One region of the Streptomyces sp. NPDC088157 genome, then DNA from elsewhere that is predicted to be linked to it. Evidence: riboswitches for the same ligand, from Rfam matches in the RefSeq annotation. Region 1 holds a riboswitch; the other holds the start of a gene.
What was found. A riboswitch is a leader RNA that binds a small molecule or an ion and turns the genes downstream of it on or off. The one in region 1 is predicted to bind thiamine pyrophosphate.

Region 1 (5,712 bases):
GGCCGTCGGAGACGGTGAGCGTCACGGAGTCGTGCTTGCGGATCCGGGCGCCCGGATCCGGGTCGGTGTCCATGACGGTGCCGCGTCTCACGGTGTCGCTGTGCTTGTGCTCGACCTTGCCGACCTCGAGCCCGGCGGCCTCCAGCCGCGACCTGGCCTCGGCCTCCTTCTGCGTGAGCACCGCGGGGACCTTGGTGAACTGACCGGAGTTGATGTACCAGACGCCGGCGCCCACACCGAAGACCAGCAGAACGGCGGCGACGAGCGCGAGCACCCCGCGCCGGGGCCGTACCGAGCGGCGCCGGGGCGGCAGGGGCGGCGGGCTCCGGAACCGCGAGGTGCGGTTGAGCGGGTCCTCGCCGTCGGCGGGCTCGTCCTCGTCGACGGGCAGCGGCCGCGACGGGGGTCCCCCCGCGCGAGCGAAGCCGAGCGGGGGGGAGGTGAGCGAGCGCGGGATCACGCTCGTCCGGTCCTCGGCGTTGTCGTGCCCGGCGGAGACGGCCTGCGGGGGCAGCGCGTCCAGCTGGTCCTCGCTGAGCGCGGCCCGCGCCTCCCGCACCTGTCCGAGCAGCGCGACGGCGTCGTACGGCCGGACGCCGGGGGTGCGGGCGGTGGCCGACGCCACGAGCTCGTCCAGCTCGAACGGCAGCCCGGGAACGAGGGACGAGGGCGGCGGGACGTCCTCGTGCAGGTGCTTGTAGAGCACGATCGCGGGGGAGTCCCCGTCGTGGGGTTTCTCACCGGTGAGCATCTCGTGGAGCACCACCCCGCACGCGTACACGTCGACGCGGGCATCCGCGGTACCGGGCTGCTCGATCTGCTCGGGAGCGAGGTAGGCGACGGTGCCGAGCACGGCTCCGGTGGTGCTGGTCACGGTGTCGACGGACCGCACCAGTCCGAAATCCGCGACCTTGACCCGCCCGTCATCCCCTATCAGCACGTTCTCGGGCTTCATGTCCCGGTGCACGAAGCCGGCCCGGTGCGCCGCGCCGAGCGCGGCCAGCACGGGCTCCAGGATGTCGAGCGCGGCGCGCGGCTGAAGCGCCCCGCGCTCCCGCAGCACATCCCGCAGCGTGCATCCGGCGATGTACTCCATGGCCAGATAGACGTACGACCCGTCGGCACCCTGGTCGAACACCTGCACGACATTCGGGTGGGCGAGCCGGGCGACGGATTTCGCCTCCCGGATGAACCGCTCGACGAAGGACCCGTCGGCGGCGAGCGCCGGATGCATCACCTTGAGCGCGAGCACGCGGTCCAGGCGGGTGTCCACGGCCCGGTAGACCGTGGCCATCCCGCCGACCGCGATCCGCGCCTCGACGCGATACCGGCCGTCGAGCAGTCGCCCGACCAGAGGGTCCTGAAGGGTCGTGTCCACGCAGGTGAGTGTACGAGCCGCCGCTGACACCTCCGCGGGTTCCACCGAGATCGCAGCGCGACTGGAGCCGACCTGTGACGCAACCCACGGCCCGGACGACACCCCTCTCCGAAGACCGGACGGTAACGGGACGTCGGTCAGAATGCGGGGCGCTCGGGGTCCAGCACGGCCCGGCCCTCCACGGGAGAGGACGCCTCGGCGAAGTAACGGGGCGGGATCCGGCCGGCCAGCCGGGCCAGCCTTCCCGCCTCGACGCCGGCCCGCATGGCCGACGCCATCCGCTCGGGATCCCGTGCCCGCGTCACGGCCGAGGCCAGCATCACCCCCGCACACCCCAGCTCCATGGCCAACGCCACGTCCGACGCCGTACCGGCCCCCGCGTCGAGGATCACCGGCACGCGGGCGTGCTCGACGATCAGCTGGAAGTTGTGCGGGTTGCGGATGCCCAGACCGGAGCCGATCGGTGAGCCCAGCGGCATCACCGCCGCGCACCCCACGTCCTCCAGCTTCCTGGCCAGCACCGGATCGTCGTTCGTGTACGGCAGCACCGTGAACCCGTCGTCCACCAGCGTCTCCGCCGCCTCCAACAGCTCGATCGGATCCGGCAGCAGTGTGCGCTCGTCGGCGATGACCTCCAGCTTGACCAGGTCGGTGCCCAGCGCCTCCCGCGCCAGCCGGGCCGTCAGCACGGCCTCCCCGGCGGTGAAACACCCCGCCGTGTTCGGCAGCACCCGGATACCGAGCCGCTCCAGCACCGACAGCACGGAACCGTGCACCGAGGGGTCCACCCGCCGCATGGCGACCGTCGTCAGCTCGGTCCCGGACGCCACCAGCGCCCGCTCCAGCACCTCCAGGCTGGGCGCACCCCCCGTACCCATGATCAGACGGGACGAGAAGGGCGTGCCGCCGAGGACGAAAGGATCGTCGGCCATGGCTCAGCCTCCCTGGACCGCGGTGAGGACTTCCACCCGGTCACCGTCGCTCAGCGCCGTGGACGGCCACTGCGCACGCGGGACGACGGTCTCGTTGAGCGCGGCGGCCACCCCGGAGGGCGCCGGCGTCAGCGACCGTACGACGCTGTCGAGAGCCGTACCGGGAGCGAACTCCCGCCGCTCGCCGTTCACCGAGACGTTCAGGCGGGTGCTCATGCGGGCTGCTCCGTGAGTGCGGCGGCGGCGAAGCGCCGGGGCGTGAAGGGACGGGCCTCGTCCGGGAGCTCCCCGGTGGCCAGGGCGTGCGCCATCGCGTCACCCGTCACCGGGGTCAGCAGCACGCCGTTGCGGTAGTGGCCGGTGGCCAGCAGCAACCCCGACAGCTCCGTCGGGCCGAGCAGCGGCGCGTTGTCCGGGGTCCCGGGTCGCAGCCCCGCGCGCGTCTCCGTGAGCGGCAGCTCGGTGATCCCCGGCACCAGCTCATGGGCGTCGCGCAGCAACTCGTACACGCCTCCCGCCGTCACCGTCGTGTCCCAGCCCAGCTCCTCGCTGGTCGCCCCCACCACCAGCTCCCCGTTCTCCCTGGGGACCAGGTAGACGTGGCTGCCCCGCACCACGGCCCGCACGGTCCGGCTCAGGAACGGCGCGTACCGCGGCGGCACGGTCAGCCGCAGCACCTGGCCCTTCACGGGCCGTACGGGAGGCAGCACGTCCTGCGGCACCCCCGCGAGCCGCCCGCTCAGACTGCCGCCGGCGAGCACCACCTGCCCCGCCCCCAGCTCCGTACCGTCCCGCGTGACGACCCCCGTGGCTCGCTCGCCCACCACGGACAGCCGTTCGGCCCGCGTGCGGTGGAAGATCACGCCGGCCCGCTCGCACGCCGCCAGCAGCGCCCCGGTCAGCCGCCTCGGGTCGATCTGGTGGTCGCCGTCCACCCGCAGACCGCCCCGTACCCCCGGGGCGAGCAGCGGTTCCAGACGCCGGCACTCCCGCCCGGTCAGCCACTCCGACTCCAGCCCCGACCGCTGTTGCAGGGCGTGCAGTTCGCGCAGATGGGCGCGGTCGTCGGAGTCCAGCGCGACAGCGAGCGTGCCGCAGCGCCGGTAGCCGAGGTCGTGCCCAGTCAGCTCCGTCAGCTCGGCCGCGAAGTCCGGATAGCGGCGGGCGGAGGCCAGGTTGAGGCCGAGCAGGGTCTGCTCGCCGTGGTGCAGTTCCGTGACGGCGGCCAGCATCCCGGCCGCCACCTGGGCGGCCCCGCCGCCCGGCGCCGGGTCGGCCACCGCCGTGGCGAAGCCGCGCTGTGCGGCCCGCCAAGCCGTGACAAGGCCGATGATCCCGCCCCCGATGACGAGGACGTCTGACGTACGTGGAGACGACATGGGCGTCCAGCCCCTCCCTTCGCCGGCATGACCCGGATCAGGTACGTACGGTCGGAGGCCGCCAGCCTCCCTCTCAGCCCGGTGCGTCCGGACTCCCGCGAGTGCTCTAGGTTGGCCACCCTAGCCGGACGCCGCGCACCTCAGTAAGGGAGCCTCCGCTCATGCCCGTCTCGCTCGACGGCCTCGTCCTCGCCCCCGTCGCCGACCAGGCGCCGGGCCAGGTCGGCACCCGCACCCGCTTCACGTACCACGAGCGCGGCGGCGAGATCTGGGCGGAGTACACGGGCGGTGACGTCGTACGCGGACATCTCGTGGGTACCCGGGAGGGAGACCGGCTCGACTTCCGGTACGTACAGCTCAAGCACGACGGGGCGACGTCCTCGGGGCACTGTGTGTCGACGGTCGTGGAGCTCGCGGACGGCCGGGTGCGGCTCGAGGAGACCTGGGCGTGGGAGTCGCAGGAGGGCAGCGGCACCAGCGTTGTGGAGCAGGTCACGGCGCACGACGGCTGACTGACAATTCGTCAGCCGCCTAAGGTGATCAGGTGAGCGAGCAGAGGCAGCAAGAAGGCGGCCCGGCCGGGCGGCGCGTGGTGGTCGTCGGCGCGGGCATGGCCGGGGTGCAGACCGCCGTCGCCCTGCGTGAACAGGGCTTCGACGGCACCGTGACCCTGATCGGCGCGGAGCCCCACCAGCCCTACGACCGGCCCCCGCTGTCCAAGGCCGTCCTGCTCGGCAACGCCGAGGGCTCCGCGTTCGACGTCGACTTCGAGGGCCTCGGCATCGAACTCGTACTCGGCCGCGAGGTCAGCGGCCTCCGCCCCGCCGACCACGAGCTGGACACCGAGGCCGGACCCGTCCCGTACGACGTCCTCGTCCTCGCCACCGGCGCCGAACCGATCCGGCTGCCCGGCGCCGAGGGCGTGCCCGGCGTGCACCTGCTGCGCACCCTGGACGACGCCGAACGGCTGCGGCCCGTTCTCGCCCGGCAGCACGACGTCGTGGTCGTCGGCGCGGGCTGGATCGGCGCCGAGTTCGCCACGGCCGCGCGGGAGGCCGGCTGCGAGGTCACCGTCGTCGAGGCCGCCGACCGGCCGCTGGCCGGGACCCTGCCCGCCGAGGTCGCCGCCCCGATGACCGCCTGGTACGCCGACCACGGCATCGCTCTGCGCGCCCACACGCGCGTGGAGCGCGTCGAGCCAGGCGCGGTCGTCCTCGACGACGGTTCGAGGCTGCCCGCCGGCGCCGTCGTGGTGGGCATCGGCGCCCGCCCCGCCACCGCCTGGCTGGCCGGCTCGGGCGTCACGCTCGGCGATCACCGCGAGGTCGTGGCCGACGCCCGTCTGCGGACCTCCGTGCCCGACGTGTACGCGGTCGGCGACTGCGCCTCCTTCCCGTCCGGGAGGTACGGCGAGCGGCTGCTCGTCCATCACTGGGACAACGCCCTCCAGGGTCCGCGCACGGTCGCGACGAACATCATCGGCGCGGCCACCGGCGAGCCGGCGGCCGTCTACGACCCCGTCCCGTACTTCTGGTCCGAGCAGTTCGACCGCTTCGTCCAGTACGCCGGGCACCACGCCGACGCCGACCGCGTCCTGTGGCGCGGCGACCCGTCGGGTCCGGCCTGGACGGTGTGCTGGCTGCGCGAGGACCGGCTGGTCGCCCTGCTGGCCGTGGGCCGGCCGCGCGACCTCGCCCAGGGCAGGCGGCTGATCGAGGCGGGCACACCCATGGACCCACGGCTCCTCGCGGACCCGGCGAGGCCGATGAAGGCGGCGACGGCCGCGGCCTGAGCCCCTGGTCGGACCGGCCCGGCTTCCGACTGTCAGCGGCAGATGGCAGGCTTGTTCCCGTGACCGAGATTGACGCAAAGACCGATGTGCTCGTCCCCGCCTGGCTCACCGTCCCCGACATCGCCGAAATGCTCGACGTCGACGTGATCCGCGTCCGGCAGCTGATCAAGGACGGCCAGCTCATCGCCGTGCGCCGTGGTGAGAACCGAGCGCTGCACATCCCCGCCGCCT
Region 2 (5,712 bases), on a different contig from region 1:
AGGAGCACCCGCCCGGCGTCCAGCGGCTGGAGCCCGGCCACCGCCCGCAACAGCGTCGACTTGCCGCTGCCGCTCGGCCCCAGCACACACACCACCTCGTGCTCGGCGACGGCGAGACCGACCGCGTCGAGCACGGCCCGCCCACCGAACCGCACGGTCGCGCCCTCCAGCTCCAGCAGCATCAGAACTCCCCCGTCCGGTCGGTGCGCAGCCGCTCCAGGACCAGCAGGGCCACCGCGCACACCACCATCAGAATCGTCGAAAGGGCCATCGCCTGGCCGTAGTTCAGCTCACCGGCCCGCCCCAGCAGCCGCGCCACGGCGACCGGCAGCGTCGGATTGTCGGGCCGGGCGATGAACACGGTCGCCCCGAACTCCCCCAGCGACACCGCGAAGGCGAACCCGGCCGCGACGAGCAGCGCCCGCCGCACCATCGGCAGGTCGACCTCCCGCCACACCCGCCAGGGCGACGCCCCGAGCACGGCCGCCGCCTCGCGCAGCCGCTGGTCCACCGCCCGCAGTACCGGCAGCATGGTCCGTACGACGAAGGGGACGCCGACCAGTGCCTGCGCGAGCGGCACCAGGATCCACGTACCGCGCAGGTCCAGCGGAGGCTCGTCCAGCGCGATCAGGAACCCGAAGCCGACGGTCACCGCGGAGACACCCAACGGCAGCATGAGCAGCGCGTCGAAGCCACGGACCAGCCGTCCGGCGTCACGGCGGGTGAGAGCCGCGGCGGCCAGCCCTCCGACCACCACCGCGAGGGCGGTCGCGGCGACGGCGTACTCGAGCGAGTTGCCGATCGCGTCGATCGGCGGGACCAGGAAGACATTGCCGTCGTCGCTGGTCAACGCCCGGTAGTAGGCGAAGCCGGGGGCGTCGAGCGAGCGTTGCGCCAGGACCGCCAGCGGCAGCACGAGCAGGACGGCGATCGTGCCGAGCACTCCGGCCAGCAGGGCCCATTGCCCGGCCCCGCGCGGCCGGCGGGCCGTCACCGAGGCGTCGACCAGCCGCAGCGCGGTCTCCCGTCGCCGTACGGTCCAGGCGTGCACGGCGAGGATCGCGCCGACGGCCACGAACTGGACGATCGTGAGGACGGCGGCCGTGGACAGGTCGAAGATCTCGGAGGTCTGCCGGTAGATCTCCACCTCGAGGGTGGAGAAGGTGGGCCCGCCGAGGATCTGCACCACTCCGAAGGAGGTGAAGGTGAAGAGGAAGACCATCAGCGCGGCAGCCGCGACGGCGGGCCCCAGGGCGGGCAGCGTGACCGTACGCCACGCCTTCGGGCGGGACGCGCCGAGCATCCGCGCCGCCTCCTCCTGCCGGGGGTCCAGCTGCGACCACAGCCCGCCCACCGTCCGTACGACGACCGCGTAGTTGAAGAAGACGTGCGCCAGCAGGATCGCCCACACCGTGGTGTCCAGCCGCACGCCCCAGAGGTCGTCGAGCAGTCCACCGCGCCCGACGAGCGCGAGGAACGCCGTGCCGACGACGACCGTCGGCAGCACGAACGGCACGGTGACGACGGCGCGCAACACCTGCTTGCCCGGGAACTCCAGTCGGGCGAAGACATACGCGGCGGGCAGCGCGACCAGGAGCGTGAGGGCGGTGGAGGCCAGCGCCTGCCAGGTGGTGAACCACAGGACGTGCCGGATGCCGGACTGTGCGAGCACGTCCCACAGCCGTCCGAAGCGCCATCCCCCGTCGGCGCCGAGCCCCCGGGCGACGATCGCGGCGACCGGGTAGGCGAAGAAGACCGCGAAGAACGCGACGGGCACGGCCATGAGACCGAGCCGGGCCGCGTTCCCCGTGCGGGCTCCGCGTCCGGTCACTTCAGTACGAGCGAGGTCCATGACTTGACCCAGTCGTCACGGTTGTCGGCGATCTTCGCCGGGTCCAGGGTCTCGGGATCCTTCGCCTGCGGCCCGTACTTCGTGAACTCCGCCGGGACCTCGGCGCCCTTGCGCACCGGGTAGACGAACATGTTGAGCGGCATGTCCTGCTGGAACTCCGCGGTGAGCAGGAAGTCGAGGAGGGCCTTGCCGCCCTCGGGGTCGGCGGCGTTGCTCAGCAGACCCGCGTACTCGACCTGACGGAAGCAGGTGCCGGTGGAAACGCCGGTGGGTGCGGTGGCCGGCTTCGGGTCCCCGTAGATCACCTCGGCGGGCGGCGAGGAGGCGTACGAGACGACGAGCGGCCGGTCGGCCCCCGCCTTCTTCCCGCCCGCGGACCCGGAGAACTCCTCGTTGTAGGCCTGCTCCCAGCCGTCGACCACCTTCACGCCGTTGGCCTTCAGCTTCTTCCAGTAGTCCGTCCAGCCGTCGTCGCCGTACCTGGCGGCGGTGCCCAGCAGGAAGCCGAGGCCGGGCGAGGAGGTGGCGGCGTTCTCGGTGACCAGCAGGTTCTTGTACGCGGGCTTCAGGAGGTCGTCGAACGAGGAGGGCGGGGTCAGCTTGTGCTCGCTGAAGTACGCCTTGTCGTAGTTGACGCAGATGTCACCGGTGTCGACGGGCGTGACCCGGTGCTTGCCCTGGTCGGCCCGGTACGCGGGCAGGACCTGGTCGGAGCCCTTCGCCTCGTACGACTGGAACAGCCCGTTGTCGAGGGCGCGCGACAGGAGCGTGTTGTCGACGCCGAAGAAGACGTCGCCCTGCGGGTTGTCCTTGGTGAGGACGGCCTTGTTGACGGCCTGACCGGCGTCTCCGTCCTTGAGGACCTTCACCTGGTAGCCGGACTGCTTCTCGAAGTCCGCGAGCACGCTCTTGGAGACGGCCCACGAGTCGTGGCTGACGAGGGTGACGGTCTTGGAGCCCGCCGCCGAACCGCCGTCGTCCGACGATCCGCAGGCGGACAGCGTGACGAGGCCGAGGCCGACGGCCGCGGCCACGAACGTCCTGGTGTGCACTGGATTCCTCCTGGGGTTGACCAGGAAGAGACGCGGCCCTGCCCGGGCACCCGCGGAGCGATCCGCCGGTGCCCGGGCAGGGCGCAACAGCTTGAGTGATGACCGAACTTCCTACCCAGAATGACCTGGGCAAGGTTCAGAGGGTCTGCGGACTCTCCCGCACTCTCAGCGCTGTGGCGCTCCCCTGTCGGAATATGAAGATGTACTGATACGGATGCACTGATACCCGATAGGTAATACCTGATACCGGGGTCAGACTACCGCTCGGTGGCGGCGAGCTGACCGCACGCCCCGTCGATCTCCTGACCGCGGGTGTCCCGGACCGTGACGGGCACCCCGTGCGCGGCGATCGCCTCGACGAACGCCTTCTCGTCCTCGGGCCGGGAGGCCGTCCACTTGGAACCCGGCGTCGGGTTGAGCGGGATGAGGTTGACGTGCACGGGCTTGCCGCGCAGCAGCCGACCGAGCCGGTCACCACGCCAGGCCTGGTCGTTGATGTCGCGGATCAGCGCGTACTCGATGGACAGCCGGCGCCCCGACCGCTCGGTGTACTCGAACCCGGCGTCCAGCACCTCGCGCACCTTCCACCGCGTGTTCACGGGGACGAGGGTGTCACGCAGTTCGTCGTCCGGCGCGTGCAGGGAGATCGCCAGCCGGCACTTGAATCCCTCGTCGGAGAACCGGTGGATGGCCGGCACCAGCCCGACCGTGGACACGGTGATCCCGCGCTGCGACAGCCCGAGGCCGTCCGGCGCCGGGTCGGTCAGCGCCCGGATCGAACCGACGACCCGCTTGTAGTTGGCGAGCGGCTCGCCCATCCCCATGAAGACGATGTTGGAGAGCCTGGCGGGCCCGCCGGGCACCTCCCCGTCCCGCAGCGCCCGCATCCCGTCGACGATCTGGTGCACGATCTCGGCGGTGGAGAGGTTCCGGTCCAGCCCCGCCTGCCCGGTGGCGCAGAACGGGCAGTTCATCCCGCACCCCGCCTGCGAGCTGATGCACATGGTCACCCGGTCCGGGTACCGCATCAGCACCGACTCCACGAGCGTGCCGTCGAACAGCCGCCACAGGGTCTTGCGGGTGGTCCCCTCGTCCGTCGACAGATGCCGGACGACCGACATCAGGTCCGGCAGCAGCGCCTCACGCAGCTTCTCGCGCGCACCGGCGGGGATGTCGGTCCACTCCGCCGGGTCGTGCGCGTAACGCGCGAAGTAGTGCTGCGAGAGCTGCTTGGCACGGAACGGCTTCTCCCCGATCTCCGCCACGACCTCCTTCCGCTCGGCGGGCGAGAGGTCGGCGAGATGCCGCGGCGGCTTCTTGGCTCCGCGGGGGGCGACGAAAGTAAGTTCTCCGGGTGCAGGCATAACACGTCCAGTGTGGCAGATCCATTCGGGTGGCTTGGGCCGGAGCGGGGTGGGGGTGGTCACCCGTGGGCGTCGCCCGTCAGCGTTGGTCAACCTCGCACGGCCACGGCGGCGTCGGTCCGCCCGTCGGCCGTCTCGGCCGCCCGGGTCGTGCCGTCGACGCGAACCGCGACCGGTGCACGGCAACGGGCCCCCTCCCGGAACACAGGGAAGGGGCCCGCATCAGCCGGTGGGCGGTGTGGGTCAGCCGGAGCCCACGAACAGGACGAGCAGCAGCCAGACCACGGGAGCCGTGGGCAGGAGCGAGTCGAGCCGGTCCATGATGCCCCCGTGGCCCGGGAGCAGCGTGCCCATGTCCTTGATGCCCAGGTCCCGCTTGATCATGGACTCGCCGAGGTCGCCGAGCGTGGCGCTGGCCGCGACGGCGAGGCCGAGCAGCAGGCCCTGCCACCAGGTGCCGTCGTCGATCAGGAACTGCATCAGCAGCGCGCCGGCGACCATCGCGAACGACACCGCGCCGAGCAGGCCCTCGCGGGTCTTGCCCGGGCTGATGCGCGGGGCGAGCTTGGTCTTGCCGAAGCGCCAGCCGACGGCGTAGGCGCCCGTGTCGCTGACGACCGTCAGGAGCAGGAACGTCATGACGCGGAACGCTCCGTCGTCGGCGGTGAGCATCAGGGCGACGAACGTGGCGAGGAACGGGACGTAGAAGGCCGCGAAGACGCCGGCCGTGACGTCCTTGAGGTAGCCATCGGGCGGTTCGGTCATCCGCCAGACCAGCACGGCGAGCGCCGTGAGGGCCATGGCGACCCACGCGCCCTCAGGACCCCGGACGTATCCGGCGACGACCATCGCCGCACCGCCGACCGCGAGCGGCACGAGCGGCGCCTTGATGCCCTTGCGCTCCTGAAGCCTGCTGGTCAGCTCCCACAGGCCGACGACCACGGCGACCGATATCACGCCGACGAACGCGGCCTTGACGACGAACAGCGACGCGACGATCACCGCACCGAGCCCGACCCCGACCCCTATGGCCGCACCCAGGTCTCGGCCCGCACTCTTCTTCTGCGGTGCGGGCGCCGGCTGAGGGGCGTCGGGCATGGGCTCCGGATTCTGCGGCACCGCCGCGTGGGGCTGTGCCGACGGTGTGTCGTGACCGCGCGCGGCGGCGCCGTACGGCTGGTTGCCGTAGGGCGCGTCGGCGTACGGCTCGGCTGGGAACAAGGGGCCGCCCAGCCGAGCGGCCCCCCGGTCGTCATCCTGGTTTCCGCCGTGTGCGGGTACGTCGGGGACGATGGGCATGGGGCGAGTCTGCTGCGCCTCAGGCGCATCGTACGCGGGACCCGCCGGGGCGGCCCCCTGGACCGGCCCCTGGTCGGCGGGCCCCCAGTACCCGGCCCGCGACCCGGCGTGTGGCGGTGAGCCCCAGGAAGAGTCGTTCATCAGA

Region 2: linked by a shared signal. The riboswitch ahead of ACIPFH_RS40010 (thiamine ABC transporter substrate binding subunit) and the one ahead of thiO (glycine oxidase ThiO) in region 1 are both predicted to bind thiamine pyrophosphate.

Annotation. Positions count from the first base shown of each region.
Region 1 covers NZ_JBIUSU010000009.1:444,590-450,301, reverse strand. Annotated here, with positions in the region: gene pknB (Stk1 family PASTA domain-containing Ser/Thr kinase) at 1-1,378, opposite strand, end outside; gene ACIPFH_RS34025 (thiazole synthase) at 1,516-2,310, opposite strand; gene thiS (sulfur carrier protein ThiS) at 2,314-2,514, opposite strand; gene thiO (glycine oxidase ThiO) at 2,523-3,689, opposite strand; TPP riboswitch at 3,687-3,798, opposite strand; gene ACIPFH_RS34010 (hypothetical protein) at 3,851-4,201, shown strand; gene ACIPFH_RS34005 (NAD(P)/FAD-dependent oxidoreductase) at 4,234-5,481, shown strand; gene ACIPFH_RS34000 (Rv2175c family DNA-binding protein) at 5,541-5,712, shown strand, end outside.
Region 2 covers NZ_JBIUSU010000014.1:99,881-105,592, reverse strand. Annotated here, with positions in the region: gene ACIPFH_RS40020 (ABC transporter ATP-binding protein) at 1-182, opposite strand, end outside; gene ACIPFH_RS40015 (ABC transporter permease) at 182-1,852, opposite strand; gene ACIPFH_RS40010 (thiamine ABC transporter substrate binding subunit) at 1,828-2,904, opposite strand; TPP riboswitch at 2,995-3,100, opposite strand; gene rlmN (23S rRNA (adenine(2503)-C(2))-methyltransferase RlmN) at 3,162-4,268, opposite strand; gene ACIPFH_RS40000 (phosphatidate cytidylyltransferase) at 4,512-5,708, opposite strand; gene frr (ribosome recycling factor) at 5,708-5,712, opposite strand, start outside.